Regions from separate parts of the Comamonas sp. JNW genome, predicted to be linked through region 1. Evidence: riboswitches for the same ligand, from Rfam matches in the RefSeq annotation. Region 1 holds a riboswitch; the other holds the start of a gene.
The links. Region 1 has a riboswitch for S-adenosylhomocysteine ahead of metH (methionine synthase). Riboswitches for the same ligand answer to the same signal wherever they lie in the genome.
Positions count from the first base shown of each region.

Region 2: linked by a shared signal. The riboswitch ahead of ahcY (adenosylhomocysteinase) and the one ahead of metH (methionine synthase) in region 1 are both predicted to bind S-adenosylhomocysteine.

Region 1 covers NZ_QETI01000017.1:60,656-68,234, reverse strand. The annotation lists gene DCO45_RS20075 (helix-turn-helix transcriptional regulator) at 13-282, opposite strand; gene metH (methionine synthase) at 383-3,136, opposite strand; S-adenosyl-L-homocysteine riboswitch at 3,172-3,284, opposite strand; gene gltS (sodium/glutamate symporter) at 3,510-4,748, shown strand; gene DCO45_RS20060 (PACE efflux transporter) at 4,813-5,268, opposite strand; gene DCO45_RS20055 (LysR family transcriptional regulator) at 5,337-6,275, shown strand; gene DCO45_RS20050 (mechanosensitive ion channel domain-containing protein) at 6,272-7,579, opposite strand, start outside.
Region 2 covers NZ_QETI01000022.1:75-7,653, forward strand. The annotation lists partial or broken gene DCO45_RS23285 (DUF937 domain-containing protein) at 1-207, shown strand, start outside; partial or broken gene DCO45_RS23400 (hypothetical protein) at 145-528, opposite strand; gene DCO45_RS21415 (response regulator) at 455-1,159, shown strand; S-adenosyl-L-homocysteine riboswitch at 1,178-1,276, shown strand; gene ahcY (adenosylhomocysteinase) at 1,350-2,780, shown strand; gene DCO45_RS21425 (TlyA family RNA methyltransferase) at 2,915-4,117, shown strand; gene metF (methylenetetrahydrofolate reductase [NAD(P)H]) at 4,142-4,969, shown strand; gene DCO45_RS21435 (septal ring lytic transglycosylase RlpA family protein) at 5,040-5,903, shown strand; gene rlmJ (23S rRNA (adenine(2030)-N(6))-methyltransferase RlmJ) at 6,009-6,896, opposite strand; gene rplM (50S ribosomal protein L13) at 7,229-7,579, shown strand, end outside.

The DNA.
Region 1 (7,579 bases):
GCTGCGCATGGCTTACCAGCTATCCAGTGTCTGCAGTTCACGGCCGGTGTCCGGAGACGTGGCCGGGCGGGCGCGCAATACCAGATCCACGCCCAGGATGCCCATCAGCTTCATCAAGCGTTCAGCGCTGACCGACTCGGCATTGCGCTCCATGGCCGAGACCGTCTGCTGGGTGACCCCCAGACGCGTGGCCACATCCGCCTGGGTCAGCTTGGCCGTCTTGCGAAAGGCTTTGAGCAGCGTCGGCAGCTGTGCCGTCGTGCGTACGGTGAATTCGTCCATGGCGCGCTCCTCTGCAAGCAGCAGAAAAACACACTATACGCTGTATTTGTAATTTACAAAATATAGGCTGTATTTCCGTTTTACAACCTAAGGATTGTATTTACGCCAGATTCGGCGCCAGCGCGCGGCGCAGGACCTCGATGTCCATGCCCCGGCGCTGGGCCATATCGGCCAGCTGGTCCTCGCCGATTTCGCCGACATTGAAGTAGACGGCTTCGGGGTAGCCCAGGTAGAAGCCACTGACGCTGGAGGCGGGGAACATGGCCAGGCTCTCGGTGAGGTGCATGCCGATATCGGCGGCATCCAGCGCCTTGAACAGGTCGATCTTGGCGGTGTGGTCCGGGCAGGCGGGGTAGCCGGGGGCGGGGCGCACGCCCTGGTATTTTTCCTTGATGAGTTCCTCGTTGCTCAGCTGCTCATCGGCGGCATAGCCCCACAGGTCTTGGCGCACGCGCAGGTGCAGGCATTCGGCAAAGGCTTCGGCCAGGCGGTCGGCCAGGGCCTTGAACATGATGCCGCTGTAGTCGTCCAGTGCGGCTTCAAATTCCTTGTCCTTTTTCTCGGCGCCAATGCCAGCCGTGACGGCAAACAGGCCGGCGTAGTCGCCGATGCCCGATTCCTTGGGGGCCACAAAGTCGGCCAGGCAGCGGCTGGGGCGCATCACGTTGTCCACCGCCTGCTTCTCGGTTTGCTGGCGCATGCCGTACCAGGTCAGCAGCTCGGTGCTGCGCGACTCGTCGGTGTAGAACACGATGTCGTCGCCCACGCGGTTGGCGGGGAACAGGCCCATCACGCCATTGGCCTGCAGCCAGCGGCCTTCGATGATCTTCTTGAGCATGGCCTGGGCATCAGCCAGCACCTTGCGCGCCTCCACACCGACCACCTCATCGTCGAGGATGGCGGGGTACGGGCCGGCCAGGTCCCAGGTCTGGAAGAATGGACCCCAGTCGATGTACTGGGCGATCTCGGCCAGGTCAAAGTTCTTGAACACGCGGCGGCCCAGCACGCGGGGCGTGACGGGCGGGTGCGCGGCAAAATCCACCGGGGTGGCATTGGCGCGGGCCTGGGCCAGGGTCCACAGCGGCGTTTTCTTCTTGTTGGCGTGCTGGGTGCGCACCTTGTCGTAGTCGGCCTCCACCTCTTGCAGGTAGCGGTCCTTGTTCTCACCCAGCAGGCTCTGGGCCACGCTCACGCTGCGCGAAGCATCAGGCACGTAAAGCACCGGGCCTTCGTACTTGGGCGCAATCTTCACCGCCGTGTGCACGCGCGAGCAGGTGGCGCCGCCAATCAGCAGCGGAATTTTCTTGATGCGGAAATAGTCGTCCTTGTGCATCTCGCCGGCCACATACTGCATCTCTTCGAGGCTGGGCGTGATCAGGCCCGACAGGCCAATGATGTCCGCGCCCTCGGCCTTGGCACGGGCCAGGATCTCGTGGCAGGGCACCATCACGCCCATATTGATGACCTCGAAGTTATTGCACTGCAGCACCACGGTGACGATGTTCTTGCCGATGTCATGCACATCGCCCTTGACGGTGGCGATGACGATCTTGCCCTTGCTCGACACGTCCACGCCCGCCGCTTCCTGCTGGCGCTTTTCCTCTTCGATATAGGGCACCAGGTGGGCCACGGCCTGCTTCATCACGCGGGCCGACTTGACCACCTGGGGCAGGAACATCTTGCCGGCGCCAAACAGGTCGCCGACGATGTTCATGCCGTCCATCAGCGGCCCTTCGATCACATGCAGCGGGCGCCCGCCGCCTTGCATGACGATGGTCTGGTAAGCCTCTTCGGTATCTTCGGTGATGAAGTCGGTGATGCCATGCACCAGTGCATGCGACAGGCGCTCGTTGACGGTCTTGGGGCTGTCTGGCGTGCCGCGCCATTCGAGCTTCTTGCTGTCGTCCTTGGCGCCGCTCTTGGCGCTGTCGGCCACTTCGACCAGGCGCTCGCCGGCGTCGGGGCGGCGGTTGAGCACCACGTCTTCGACGCGCTCGCGCAGCACCGGCTCGAGGTCGTCATAGACGCCGACCATGCCGGCGTTGACGATGCCCATGTCCATGCCCGCCTGGATTGCGTGGTACAGGAACACCGTGTGGATCGCCTCGCGCACCGGGTCGTTGCCGCGGAACGAGAACGACACGTTCGATACGCCGCCGCTCACCTTGGCGCCGGGCAGGTTCTGCTTGATCCAGCGCGTCGCCTCGATGAAGTCCACGCCGTAGTTGTTGTGCTCTTCGATGCCGGTGGCCACGGCAAAGATGTTGGGGTCGAAGATGATGTCCTCGGGCGGGAAACCGACCTCGTCAACCAGGATGCGGTAGGCGCGCTCGCAGATCTCGATCTTGCGCTCGTAGGTATCGGCCTGGCCTTTTTCGTCAAAGGCCATGACCACGGCGGCGGCGCCATAGCGCTTGACCAGGCGCGCATGCGCTTTGAACTCGTCCACGCCCTCTTTCATCGAGATGGAGTTGACGATGCCCTTGCCCTGGATGCAGCGCAGCCCCGCCTCGATCACCTCCCATTTGGAGCTGTCGACCATGATGGGCACGCGGGCGATATCGGGCTCGGAGGCGATCAGGTTCAGAAAACGCACCATCGCGGCCTTGCTGTCGAGCATGGCCTCGTCCATGTTCACATCGATCACCTGGGCGCCGTTTTCCACCTGCTGGCGCGCAACGGCCAGCGCCTCTTCGTACTGCTCGTTCAGGATCAGGCGCGCAAAGGCCTTGGAGCCCGTCACGTTGGTGCGTTCACCGACGTTGACAAACAGGCTGTCCTCGCCAACAAACACGGGCTCCAGGCCCGACAGGCGCATGGGAGGAACGGAAACGGGGGCAGCAGACGCGGACATGGGGCTCACCTGTGAAAACCAGAAAACAGAGACAGAACAGGTGAGCGCCGTTGATGCGGGCCATGCGCGGCATGCCCGTCGACCTGCCCCAAGCCTGACAGGCCTGCGATGGGGGTACCACCGGCCTGCTGCAGCGCTCCTTGGAACAAGGCCCTGCATTTTAAGCCAGGCCGGGCGCCAAAGCACAGGCAGAGGGGCTTGTCCATAGCCACAAACACCATTCACCATTGTTGGTTATAGACCTATTCAATCAGACGATGCTTCGGCATTCACCCATATTGCAGCGCTTTGCCGGCAAACAACGCCAACCCATAGGCAACACCGGCTTTCTGTTTTCAAACAGGTCCAGGCCTGCTTTTTGAGGAGAATTCCCTTGCATCTGAGTTTCAGTGCTTACTACACCCTGATCTTTGCCGTCCTCGTGCTCTTGCTGGGCAAGTGGCTGACGCGGCACATCCGCTTCCTGCGCGACTTCAACATCCCCGAGCCCGTCTCCGGCGGCCTGGTGGTGGCCGCCCTTATCTTTGCGCTGCACCAGGCCACCGGCCTGACCCTGGCCTTTGCCACTGGCATGCAGACCAGCTTCATGCTGGTGTTCTTCTCGTCGATCGGGCTGAGCGCCAACTTTGCCAAGCTGCGCGAAGGCGGCATGGGCCTGGTGGTGTTTCTGGGCGTCATCGTCGCCTTTATCTTTGTGCAAAACGGTGTCGGCGTGGGCTTGGCCACCTTGCTGGGGCTGGATCCGCTCATTGGCCTGGTCGCGGGCTCGATCACCTTGCTGGGCGGCCACGGCACCGCTGGCGCCTGGGGCTCGGTGCTGGAGAACCAATACGGCCTGAGCGGCGCCACCGCGCTGGGCATTGCCTGCGCGACCTTTGGCCTGGTCATCGGCGGCCTGCTGGGCGGCCCTCTGGCCAAGCGCCTGATCACGCGCCACCAGCTGGCCCAGCCACGCACGCTGGCTGAAAAGGAAGTGAGTGAGCACACCCCAGGCAACGACAGCAGCCAGGTCGCCAATTTCGAGACGCCCAATACCGCCCCGCGCCTGATCACCGCCGAGGCCGCCATCGAGACCCTGGCGCTGTTTGCCGGCTGCCTGGCCTTTGCCGAGTTCATGACCAGCGCCACCCAGGGCACGATGCTGCAGCTGCCCACCTTTGTCTGGGCGCTGGGCGGCGGCGTGGTGATCCGCAATGTGCTCGACTACGGCTTTGGCTTCAAGGTGTTTGACCGTGCCATCGATGTTTTTGGCAACGCCGGCCTGTCGATCTACCTGGCCATTGCGCTGCTGTCACTCAAGCTCTGGGAGCTGGCCGAGCTGGCCGGGCCGCTGATGCTCATCCTGGCGGTGCAGACCGTGGCGCTGGCGCTGTTTGCCGTCTTCATCACCTTCCGCACGATGGGTCGCAACTACGACGCCGCCGTGCTGGCCGCCGGCCACTGCGGCTTTGGCATGGGCGCCACGCCCACGGCTGTGGCCAATATGCAGGCCATCACCAGCCAGTACGGGCCCTCGCACAAGGCCTTCCTGATCGTGCCGCTGGTAGGTGCGTTCTTTATCGACATCATCAATGCCTTTGTGCTGCAGCTGATGATTGCCTGGTTGCGCTAAAGCACAGCCATTAACAGCAACGGGGCGCCAGTGGTAACACGGCGCCCCGTTGTGCTTTCCGACCCTACTGTGCCGATTGCGGCAGGCCAAACAGGCGGTCAAACGACCAGTTGAAGACAAAGGTGTAGACCAGGAAGAACAGCAGCAGGCCGATGTCCATCACCAGCGCATCCCAGAGGCTGACCTCGAACCACCAGGCAAACAGCGGCACGAGCATGAAGACGAGACCGCCTTCCATGCCCAGCGCATGCGCAATGCGGCGGCCCAGGCCGCGCCCACGGGTGGGCTGGGTGGCTTCCCAGCGCTCGAACAGGTGGTTCCAGACCACGTTCCACAGAATGGCGATGGCCGACGAGGCGGCGGCTACGACACCGGAGTGCGCAGCGCCCTGGCCCGACAGAGCCGACAGGCCTGCCGTGGCGGCCACGATGGCGATGGCCTCGTACAGGGCCACATAGACCACGCGCCGCATCGGCCCCTGCAGCGACCAAGGGCTGTTGTGTATTTTTTGAACTGACATGGGGCGCTATCTTATGTGTCATGAACTGATAACATAAGTCAGAATCTTTCAGAAAAATTGATACATCAATGCGCAGTGCCTTCGCCCCCTTTGACTCCGACACGATCCAGACCCTGTTGGCCGTGCTCGACCATGGCAGCTTCTCGGCCGCAGCCCGGGCGCTGGGCAAGGTGCCCTCGGCCGTCAGCATGCAGATCGCCCAGCTCGAGGCCGAGCTGCAGATGCCGCTGTTTGCCCGCGAAGGGCGCGAGCCCCGACCGCTGCCCGCCGCATTGGCGCTGGAGCCGCAGGCGCGCCTGCTGGCCGCGCAGCTGCAGCAGCTCAACGCCCATGCGCTGGCGCTGGAGCAAGGGCTGGAATCGCGGCTGAGCCTGGTGATGGCGCCGGAGCTGCTCTCAGCCCCCTGGGCTGCGCCACTGGCCGCGCTGGCGCAGGAGTACCCGCAGCTGGCCGTCGAGGTGCTCACGGCCCCCCAGGCCGATGCGCTGACCATGCTGCACAGCGGCCGCGCGCAGCTGGCACTGGTCTTTGAGCGGCCGAGCCTGGACGGCCGCGAAGGTTTTCAGGAAGTGGCGACCGAGACCTTGCTGGCCGTCATCGCCCCCAGCCACCCGCTGATGCAGGCGCTGGTCCAGGCGCCTGCGCCCGGCGAGGCCGCCCGGCCCCAGCTGCGCGAGCACCACCTGACCAATACGCGCCAGATCATCGTTGCCAGCCGCGACTGGTCGCTGGACCATGAGCGCCTGGTCTACGCCCGCGATGTCTGGCGCACCGACAACCATGTGGCTGCCTTGCAGATGGTCAGCGCCGGCATTGGCTGGGGCTGGCTGCCCCAGCCGCTGGTGGCACCGCTGCTGCAGTCGGGCGCTCTGGTGGCGATGGAGTTTGCCAACCTCAGCAATGGCGCCCAGCTCTATGTGGATGTGGTCTGGTCCAAGGAGCACCCGATGGGCCTGGCCGCCAAGCGCTTTGTGGCGCTGGTGCAGGCAGCCTCCCAAACACCTTAAGCGCCCGGGGCTTCTTGCGGCGCAGCGGGGGCGGGCGGCAGGTCGCGCACATGGATGTCCATCTGCGGGAAGGCCACCGCAATGCCGGCTGCCTTCAGCCGCGCGTTGATGCTGCGGTTGAGGTCGTTGCGCACCGGCAGGCGGTCATCCACCGCACCCACATAGACGCGCAGCTCGAACTTCTGGCCCTGGCCTTCGAGCGCCATGAACCAGCAGTTGGCCTCGGGCTCGCGCAGCACCTTGGGGTGCTCGGCCGCAATGGCCAGCAGCATGCGCTGCACCTCGCCCGGGTCGCTGCCGTGCGCAACCGAGACATCGATGATCAGGCGCGTCACATCGTCGCTCAAGGTCCAGTTGGTCACCTGGCCGGTGATGAAGGTCTTGTTCGGGATGACGATTTCCTGGTTGTCGAAATCCAGCACCGTGGTGGCGCGCGTGCGGATGCGGGTGACGGTGCCGGTGTGCTGGTTGATGGTGATCACATCGCCGACCCGGAAGGGCCGCTCGACCAGCAGAATCAGGCCCGAGACAAAGTTGGCAAAAATCTCCTGCAGGCCAAAACCCAGACCCACGGTCAGCGCGGCGGCCATCCACTGCAGCTGGCTCCAGCGCAGGCCCAGCAAGGACAGCGCGCTGACCGTGCCGGCAATCGTGATGCCGTAGCGCGCCAGGGTCGCCATCGTGTAGCGGTCCGAGCTGCTGACCCGGCGCGTGCCGGAGAACACCACCTCGACCAGGCCGGGCAGGTTGCGCGTCAGGCTGAAGGTCATCAGCAAGATCAGCGCACCCACCAGCAGGTCCATCAGGCTCACCGGCGCGGGGCGCGCAATGCCACTGGCCTCGGTATTGGTGGTGTACCACAGCACCACGCCCTCAAAGCGCAGCAGCGCTGGCAGCACCGGCGACCAGGCGTACACCAGGCTCAGCGCCACCAGCACCCGCTGCAGCAGGCCCAGCAGGCGGTGTGCCTGCGTGCTGACGGTGACCAGCGCCATCTGGCTTTGCTCATCGGCGGCATTGTTGTTGGCCGGGGCGGGGCTGCCAGTGGCGGCATCGGCAGCCGCTGCCGCATTGGCCGCCTGGCGCTGCAGCGCAGCGGCGCGCAGGCGGTTGAGCGCCAGGCGGCGCTCGCCCAGCAGCAGCCAGCGCCGCAGCAGGCTGACCAGCACCTCGGCCGCCGCCAGGAACACAAAGCTGCTCAGCAACGCCTGGATCACCTCGGTGGCGGTGTAGACATAGCCCAGCCCGATGCCCACCAGGGTCACGGCCAGCACCAGCAGCACGGCCACGCTCACCACCTGGCT
Region 2 (7,579 bases), on a different contig from region 1:
CTGCTCAAGATGCTGGCACCGCTGGAGACGTCGGTCCTTGCGCAGCTGCTCCTGGCGGGCATCGCCATCGAGCAGGCCCTGGGTGGCCAGGGCCGCCAGCAGCGCGCCATGCCCCGCAGGGGCGACGCCGCGCAGCTGGATATTGGCGCGGCTGGTCAGCTCCAGCAGGCCGGCGCCATGCTCGCTGGCCAGCTCGGCCAAGCGTAGCGCCTGCCCGGCCGACAGCCTGCCCAGCGGTGGGCGCACCCGCACCACCAGCCCATCGCCAGAAGCCATGGGCTGCCAGGCGCCAGGGCACCAGCCTTGGGTCTGTGGAAGGGGGGAGGGTGGGGTGGCAAACATGGAGCAGGCGGCAGCGCAGTCGCAATGCCGGGGTGCTGAAGTGTAGCGAAGTGCCCGCTTGCTGCCGGCCAGCAGGCACAAACCACCCCGGTTTTTTGTCACAATCGGGCGCATGACGCTTGCTGCCCCCCGCATCCTCTTGGTGGACGATGATCCGCATATCCGCCGCTTTGTGCGTCTGGCCATGGAGGACGAAGGCTGGCAGGTCTTTGAGGCCGACAGCGCAAGGCGTGGCCTGATTGAGGCGGCCAGCCGCCAGCCCGATGCGCTGGTGCTGGACCTGGGCCTGCCCGATGCCGATGGCAAGACGCTGATCACCGAGCTGCGCGGCTGGAGCGGCCTGCCGGTGCTGGTGCTCTCGGCCCGCGACCAGGAGGACGAGAAAGTGGCGGCGCTCGATGCGGGCGCTGACGACTACCTGAGCAAACCCTTTGGCGTGCCCGAGCTGCTGGCGCGCCTGCGCGTGATGCTGCGCCGCAGCCAGCGCAGTGGCGGCGAGCAGCCTGGCAGTACGGTGCACTTTGGCGATGTGGAGGTGGACCTGGCAACGCACGAGGTGCGCCAGGCCGGGACGGCGGTGCATTCGACGCCGATCGAGTTCCGGCTGCTCGCGGCGCTGATCGCCGGCCAGGGCCGGGTGCTGACGCATCGCCAGCTGTTGCTGCAGGTCTGGGGGCCGGAGTACCTGGACCGGCCGCACTACCTGCGCGTGCACATGGCCAACCTGCGCCAGAAGATCGAGGCCGAGCCGGCCCAGCCCCGGCACCTGCTCACCGAGCTGCAAGTGGGCTACCGCCTGGTGGGGTTACAGGGCTGATGCCCTTATAATCGCGTTCCATCCGAGGAGCGTTGCAGCGTTTCCCAGTCTGGCCAGGCGCCAGACCACCATGGGGCGTGAGGCTCGGATTTCATCTCGCAACGACGCTCACCCACGCTTTCTGTGCGGTGAGATGGTTCTTCCCTTCTTCCGCGGAACGTGGTTTTTCATTCAATTTTTGGAGAAAACCATGAACGCTGCTGTTCGCTTCAATCCCGCTGACTCCGCGATTACCGATATTTCCCTGGCCGCTTGGGGCCGCAAGGAAATCAAGATCGCCGAAACCGAAATGCCTGGCCTGATGGCCGTGCGTGAAGAGTTCGCCGCTGCCCAGCCCTTGAAGGGCGCGCGCATCACCGGCTCGCTGCACATGACCATCCAGACCGCCGTGCTGATCGAGACGCTGACGGCGCTGGGCGCCCAAGTGCGCTGGGCCTCGTGCAACATCTTCTCGACCCAGGACCACGCAGCAGCGGCCATCGCCGAGACCGGCGTGCCCGTGTACGCGATCAAGGGCGAGTCGCTCAAGGACTACTGGGACTACACCCACGCGATCTTTGAATTCGGCGCCAAGGGCACCGAAGGCGAAGGCCCGAACATGATCCTGGACGACGGCGGCGATGCCACCATGCTGATGCACCTGGGCAAGAAGGCCGAGAAGGACATCTCCGTGCTGGCCAACCCCGGCAGCGAAGAAGAGAAGATCGTGTTTGCCGCGATCAAGGCCAAGCTGGCCGTCGATCCGACCTGGTACAGCCGCAAGTCGGCCCAGATCCTGGGCGTGACCGAAGAGACCACTACTGGCGTGCACCGCCTGAACGAAATGTCGGCCAACGGCTCGCTGCTGTTCCGCGCGATCAACGTCAACGACTCGGTGACCAAGTCCAAGTTCGACAACCTCTACGGCTGCCGCGAATCGCTGGTGGACGGCATCAAGCGCGCCACCGATGTGATGATCGCCGGCAAAGTGGCCGTGGTCGCTGGCTACGGTGACGTGGGCAAGGGCTGCGCCCAGGCGCTGACTGCGCTGCGCGCGCAAGTCTGGGTGACCGAGATCGACCCGATCAATGCCCTGCAAGCGGCGATGGAAGGCTACAAGGTCGTGACCATGGAGTACGCCGCTGACAAGTGCGATATCTTCGTGACCACCACTGGCAACAAGGACATCATCCGCCACGAGCACATGGTCGCGATGAAGGACGAGGCCATCGTCTGCAACATCGGCCACTTCGACAACGAAATCGATGTCGCATCGATCGAAAAGTACGAGTGGGAAGAGATCAAGCCGCAAGTCGACCACATCACCTTCCCCGATGGCAAGAAGATCATCCTGCTGGCCAAGGGCCGCCTGGTGAACCTGGGTTGCGCCACCGGCCACCCCAGCTTTGTGATGTCCAACTCCTTTGCCAACCAGACGCTGGCGCAGATCGAGCTGTTCACCCGCCCCGACGCCTACGAAGTGGGCAAGGTCTATGTGCTGCCCAAAGTGCTGGACGAGAAGGTCGCACGCCTGCACCTGAAGAAGGTCGGCGCCCAGCTGACCGAGCTGACCCAGGCGCAAGCGGACTACATCGGCGTGAAGAAGGAAGGCCCTTACAAGCCTGAAACCTACCGTTATTAAATTGAGCGGTAATCCCAGCGCCTGGTGACACCGTTGTGTGCCGCTAGGCGCTGCAGCCCTGTTGGGCATTTGTTGTGAAGACGGGCTGCTCCGCTTGGGCGGGCCAGCCGGTCGTTTTGATTGAAGGAACGCGCATGCGCGCAGATGTGTTTTTGGTGGAAACGGGCCTGGCGTCGACCCGCTCGCAGGCGCAGCGCCTGATTGCTGCGGGTGTGCAATGGCGCACCACCTCGCTGGCCCCCTGGATCAAGGTGGCCAAGAACGGGGACGAGATTCCAGCAGGCGCCCAGGTGGAGCTGCTCGATGACTCGGAAGCCAAGTACATCTCGCGCGGCGGCTTGAAGCTCGAAGGCGCGCTGGTGGCGACCGGCCTGGTGGTCCGGGACCTGCGCTGCCTGGACGTGGGCCAGAGCACCGGTGGCTTTACCGACTGCCTGCTGCAGGCCGGTGCCCAGCAGGTGATCGGTGTCGATGTCGGCACGGGCCAGCTGCACGAGCGCCTGCGCGCCGATGCGCGCGTGGTCTGTGTCGAGGGCTTCAATGCCCGCGCGCTGACGCCCGAGTCCTTGCAGGCGGCCTGCGATCTGGCTTTGACCGAGATCGTCTTGGAAGAAGAGGACAACGACACCCAGCCGGTGGCCCCTTATGCCTGGATGCGCAATGGCGGCCAGATCGATGAGGAATACGACGACAGCCAGGACGCCAAAGAGCAGGAGATCGAGGACTTCAAGGCAGAGCGCAATGCCAAGCAGCGCGCCAAGGCAGAAGGCACGGCTCCGGTCGAGCGCCGCCGCCGCGCCGGCACCGAGAACGTCGATATCCGCCCCGAGTTTGACTTTGTCACCGGCGATCTGTCCTTTATCTCGCTGACCCTCGTGCTGCCAGCGGTGGTGAGCGTGCTCAAGCCCGGCGGCCAGCTGCTGATGCTGGTCAAGCCCCAGTTCGAGCTGCAGCCCGGCCAGATAGGCAAGGGCGGCATTGTGCGCGACAAGGCCTTGTACGCCGAGGTGGAACAGCGCATCCGCGCCTGCCTCGCCGAGCTGGGCCTGGAGGTCAAGCAATGGCTGGATTCGGTCATCGATGGCGGTGACGGCAACCATGAGTTCTTTGTGCATGCCCAGCAAGGCGCGGTCGTCAAGACGCCCGTGCCTGCAGCTGCCGATGCCGGTGCGGATGCCCCGGCAGCGCCTGCGAAAAAGGCCGCTGCCAAGCGCCCCTCGCGTGCCGATATGCGTGCCAAGCGTGATCTGCAGGAGCTGTATGTGGACCCAGAAGCGGCCAGCTTTGGCCAGCCCGGCCCGGCACGCAGCAAGCAGAAAAAACGCAACGAGCGCTGAGTATTGACGACCTGGAAGACGGCCATGACCTTTCCCATCAGTTTTGAATTTTTCCCGCCCAAGACGCCCGAAGGCGCTGACAAGCTGCGCGTGGTGCGCCAGGCGCTGTATGCGCGCAAGCCCCAGTTCTGCTCGGTGACCTATGGGGCCGGCGGCTCCACGCAAGAGGGCACCTTTGGCGTGGTCAAGGCCATCCTTGATGAGGGCGTGGATGCGGCATCGCACTTCTCCTGCGTGGGCGCGACCAAGCAGACCGTGCGTGCGCAGCTGCAGCAGCTCAAGGACATGGGCGTCAAGCGCCTGGTGGCCTTGCGCGGCGACTTGCCCAGTGGCTATGGCCTGGGTGGCGAGTTTCACTACGCCAGCGATCTGGTGACGTTTATCCGCGACGAATTCGGCCAGGATTTCCACATCGAAGTGGCCGCCTACCCGGAGATGCACCCGCAGGCGCGCAACCCTGAAGCGGACCTGCAGGCCTTTCTGGCCAAGGTGAAAGCCGGTGCCGATTCGGCCATCACGCAGTACTTCTTCAACGCCGATGCCTTTTGCAGATTTCAAGAAGATTTACAAAAACGCGGGGTAGACCTGCCGGTCATCCCGGGTATTATGCCGATCACCGGATCGACGCAGCTGATGCGCTTTTCGGATGCCTGCGGTGCCGAGATCCCGCGCTGGATTCGTCTGCGACTGCAAGGCTATGGAGATGATGTTGCCAGCATCCGCGCCTTTGGCCTGGATGTGGTGACCCAGATGTGCGAGGACCTGCGCCGCCGTGGTGCCGTCGGCCTGCACTTCTACACCATGAACCAAAGCGCAGCCACACTGGCGATCTGCGACCGGCTGGGGCTGTAGCCAACAGCGCTGTGGTCTTGCAGCGCGGTGGCCCCGAATGTGCCGAACGCGGAAAGACCAGGAGTTGCTGTTGCCCTCATCCACACGATCGCGATGCCGAGGCTGGCTGGCCGCTGTCAGCCTGGCCGCGCTCGCCGGTGGCTGCGTGCATGTGCCCAGCGACAGCGACGGCGCTGCGCCCGATGGCACGGCGCCCGATGGCGTGACGCAGAGCACAGCGCAAGGCCCTGTGCATCCCGAAGCCGCATTCACAGCCCCCGAGCGCTCGGCCGCCGAGTCGGCCATCACCTCCACCGCGCCTGAAGAGCTGGCCGCGCTGTCCGGTGAGCGCCGTGGCCTGGGCCTGGTGCTGCCGCCGTCGGCGCCGCTCAGCAGCATCGATGGGCTCTCGCGCCCTTGGGATGTGCCCGATATTCCTCCCGCCCTCAAGCAAGACCCTTACCGCTCGGCCGACCAGCAAGGCATGGCCTCCTGGTATGGCGGCCAGTTCCATGGCCGCAAGACGGCCAATGGCGAGCGCTTTGACAAGGAAGGCCTGACGGCAGCCCACAAAACCCTGCCTTTTGGCACCCAGGTCTGCGTGCGCAGCATGGTCACCGGCAAGGCCGTGGTGGTGCGCATCAATGACCGGGGCCCTTATGCAGGCGACCGCATCATCGACCTGAGCCAGGGCGCAGCCCAGGAGCTGGGCATGCTGGGCCTGGGCATCAAGCCGGTGGAGCTCTGGACCCTGGACGACGATGACGACGACTGCCCCTCGTTTGTGCTGGCCGGGCGGCGCGGCAGCGGGGCACTGGCCGGTGATGCCGCGCCCCGCAGTCACCAGGCGGCCAAGGCCGCGGCACACCCTGGCCGCGTGCGGGCCGTGGTACCCGCCACCAAGGCCCGGGCCAAGCCTGCCAAAGCCGCACCCGCAGCACGGCGCAAAAAGTAAAACTGCAGCACACAAAAGCAAAAACGCAGGCCCATCTTTGTCGACGGCCTGCGTTTTTCTGTCCGGGATTGACCCGGGCGGCGGTGTCTTTCCCGCCTGCGCTGCTTACTTGCCGCCGCTCTCCAGCACATAGCCGGCATTGCTGTCCTGCTGCAGCAGCTCGGCCATCTGGGGCAGGGCCACCTTGAGCTGGTCCTTCAGGGTGAACGGCGGGTTGATCAGGAACATGCCGCTGGCGGGCAGACCGGGGCGCTTTTCTTCGCCCTGGCGCATGGCGGTGGTGATCTTGCTGTTCTTGACCGTCAGCTCGGCATTGAGCCAGCTCTTGCCAAACTTGTTGGCCAGGGTCTTGAGGCGGCGCGGCAGGTCATGGGCTTCCTGGCGCGGAATGATCGGGTACCAGACCGCATAGGTGCCGGTGGGAAAGCGCTGCATGCTGTCGGCCACCATGTCGAGCACACGGCCGTAGTCGGTCTTCATCTCGTAGCTGGGGTCGCACAACAAAAAGGCGCGGCGCGATGGCGGGGGCAGAAATTTCTTCACGCCCTCAAAGCCGTCTTCCAGCAGCACCTGGACCTGGCGGCCGGCCTTCAGCTGCGCGATATTGCCACTCAGCGAGCGGCAGTCGGTGGGGTGCAGCTCAAACAGCTTGAGCTTGTCGCGGTCGCCCAGCAGGCGCTGCGCGATAAAGGGCGAGCCCGGGTAGACCTTGTAGGTGTTGCTGGTGTTGAAGGCTTTGACCATGTCCACATAGTCCTGCAGCATGGGGCACAGGTCCTTGGCACCTTCGAGGCGGCGAATGCCCTCGTCGGCCTCGGCGCTGGTGGTGGCGTAGTCGCCGTCCAGGCGGTACAGACCCGCCCCGGCATGGGTGTCCAGTGCAACCAATGCCGCCTCTTTTTGCGTCATGTATTGCAGGGAGGCAATCAGGATGGTGTGCTTGAGCACATCGGCGTGATTGCCGGCATGGAAGGCGTGGCGGTAACTGAACATAGGGCGCCAATGGTAGCGACAAGCGCTGTGCTACGGCGCCAAAGGGGCATGCAGCAGCTGCTACAAGCCCCAAAAACACCGAAAAAATGCCTGAACCGAGTCCATTGGTGGGAAGTAAGGAGGCACTTTACGTCTTGCCGAAAAACTTTTATAATGGAGAGCTTCGCAGCGATTTTTATGAATCCCGCGGCGAGGACTTTGTGTGCAGTGCTTACGCGCCGCATGTGAGGGAGTACCGCCTAAGAGGCTTCCTGCGTGACGAGAGTTGCGTCTAGAAGAAGCACCGACCGCGGAAAAGGATTCGCCAAACCCTCTATTGAAAGAGAAAACTCATGTCTACATTCAGCGCAAAACCCGCTGAGGTGCAACACGAGTGGTTTGTGATTGACGCCACCGATAAGGTGCTCGGACGTGTCGCCAGCGAAGTGGCACTCCGTCTGCGCGGCAAACACAAAGCCATTTACACACCTCACGTTGACACCGGTGACTACATCGTCATCATCAACGCCTCCAAGATCAAGGTCACTGGTACCAAGAACACGGACAAGGTGTACTACCGTCATTCGGGCTTCCCAGGCGGCATCACTGCCACCAACTTCCGCGACATGCAAGTGAAGTTCCCTGGCCGTGCTCTCGAAAAGGCTGTCAAGGGCATGCTGCCCAAGGGTCCTCTGGGCTACGCC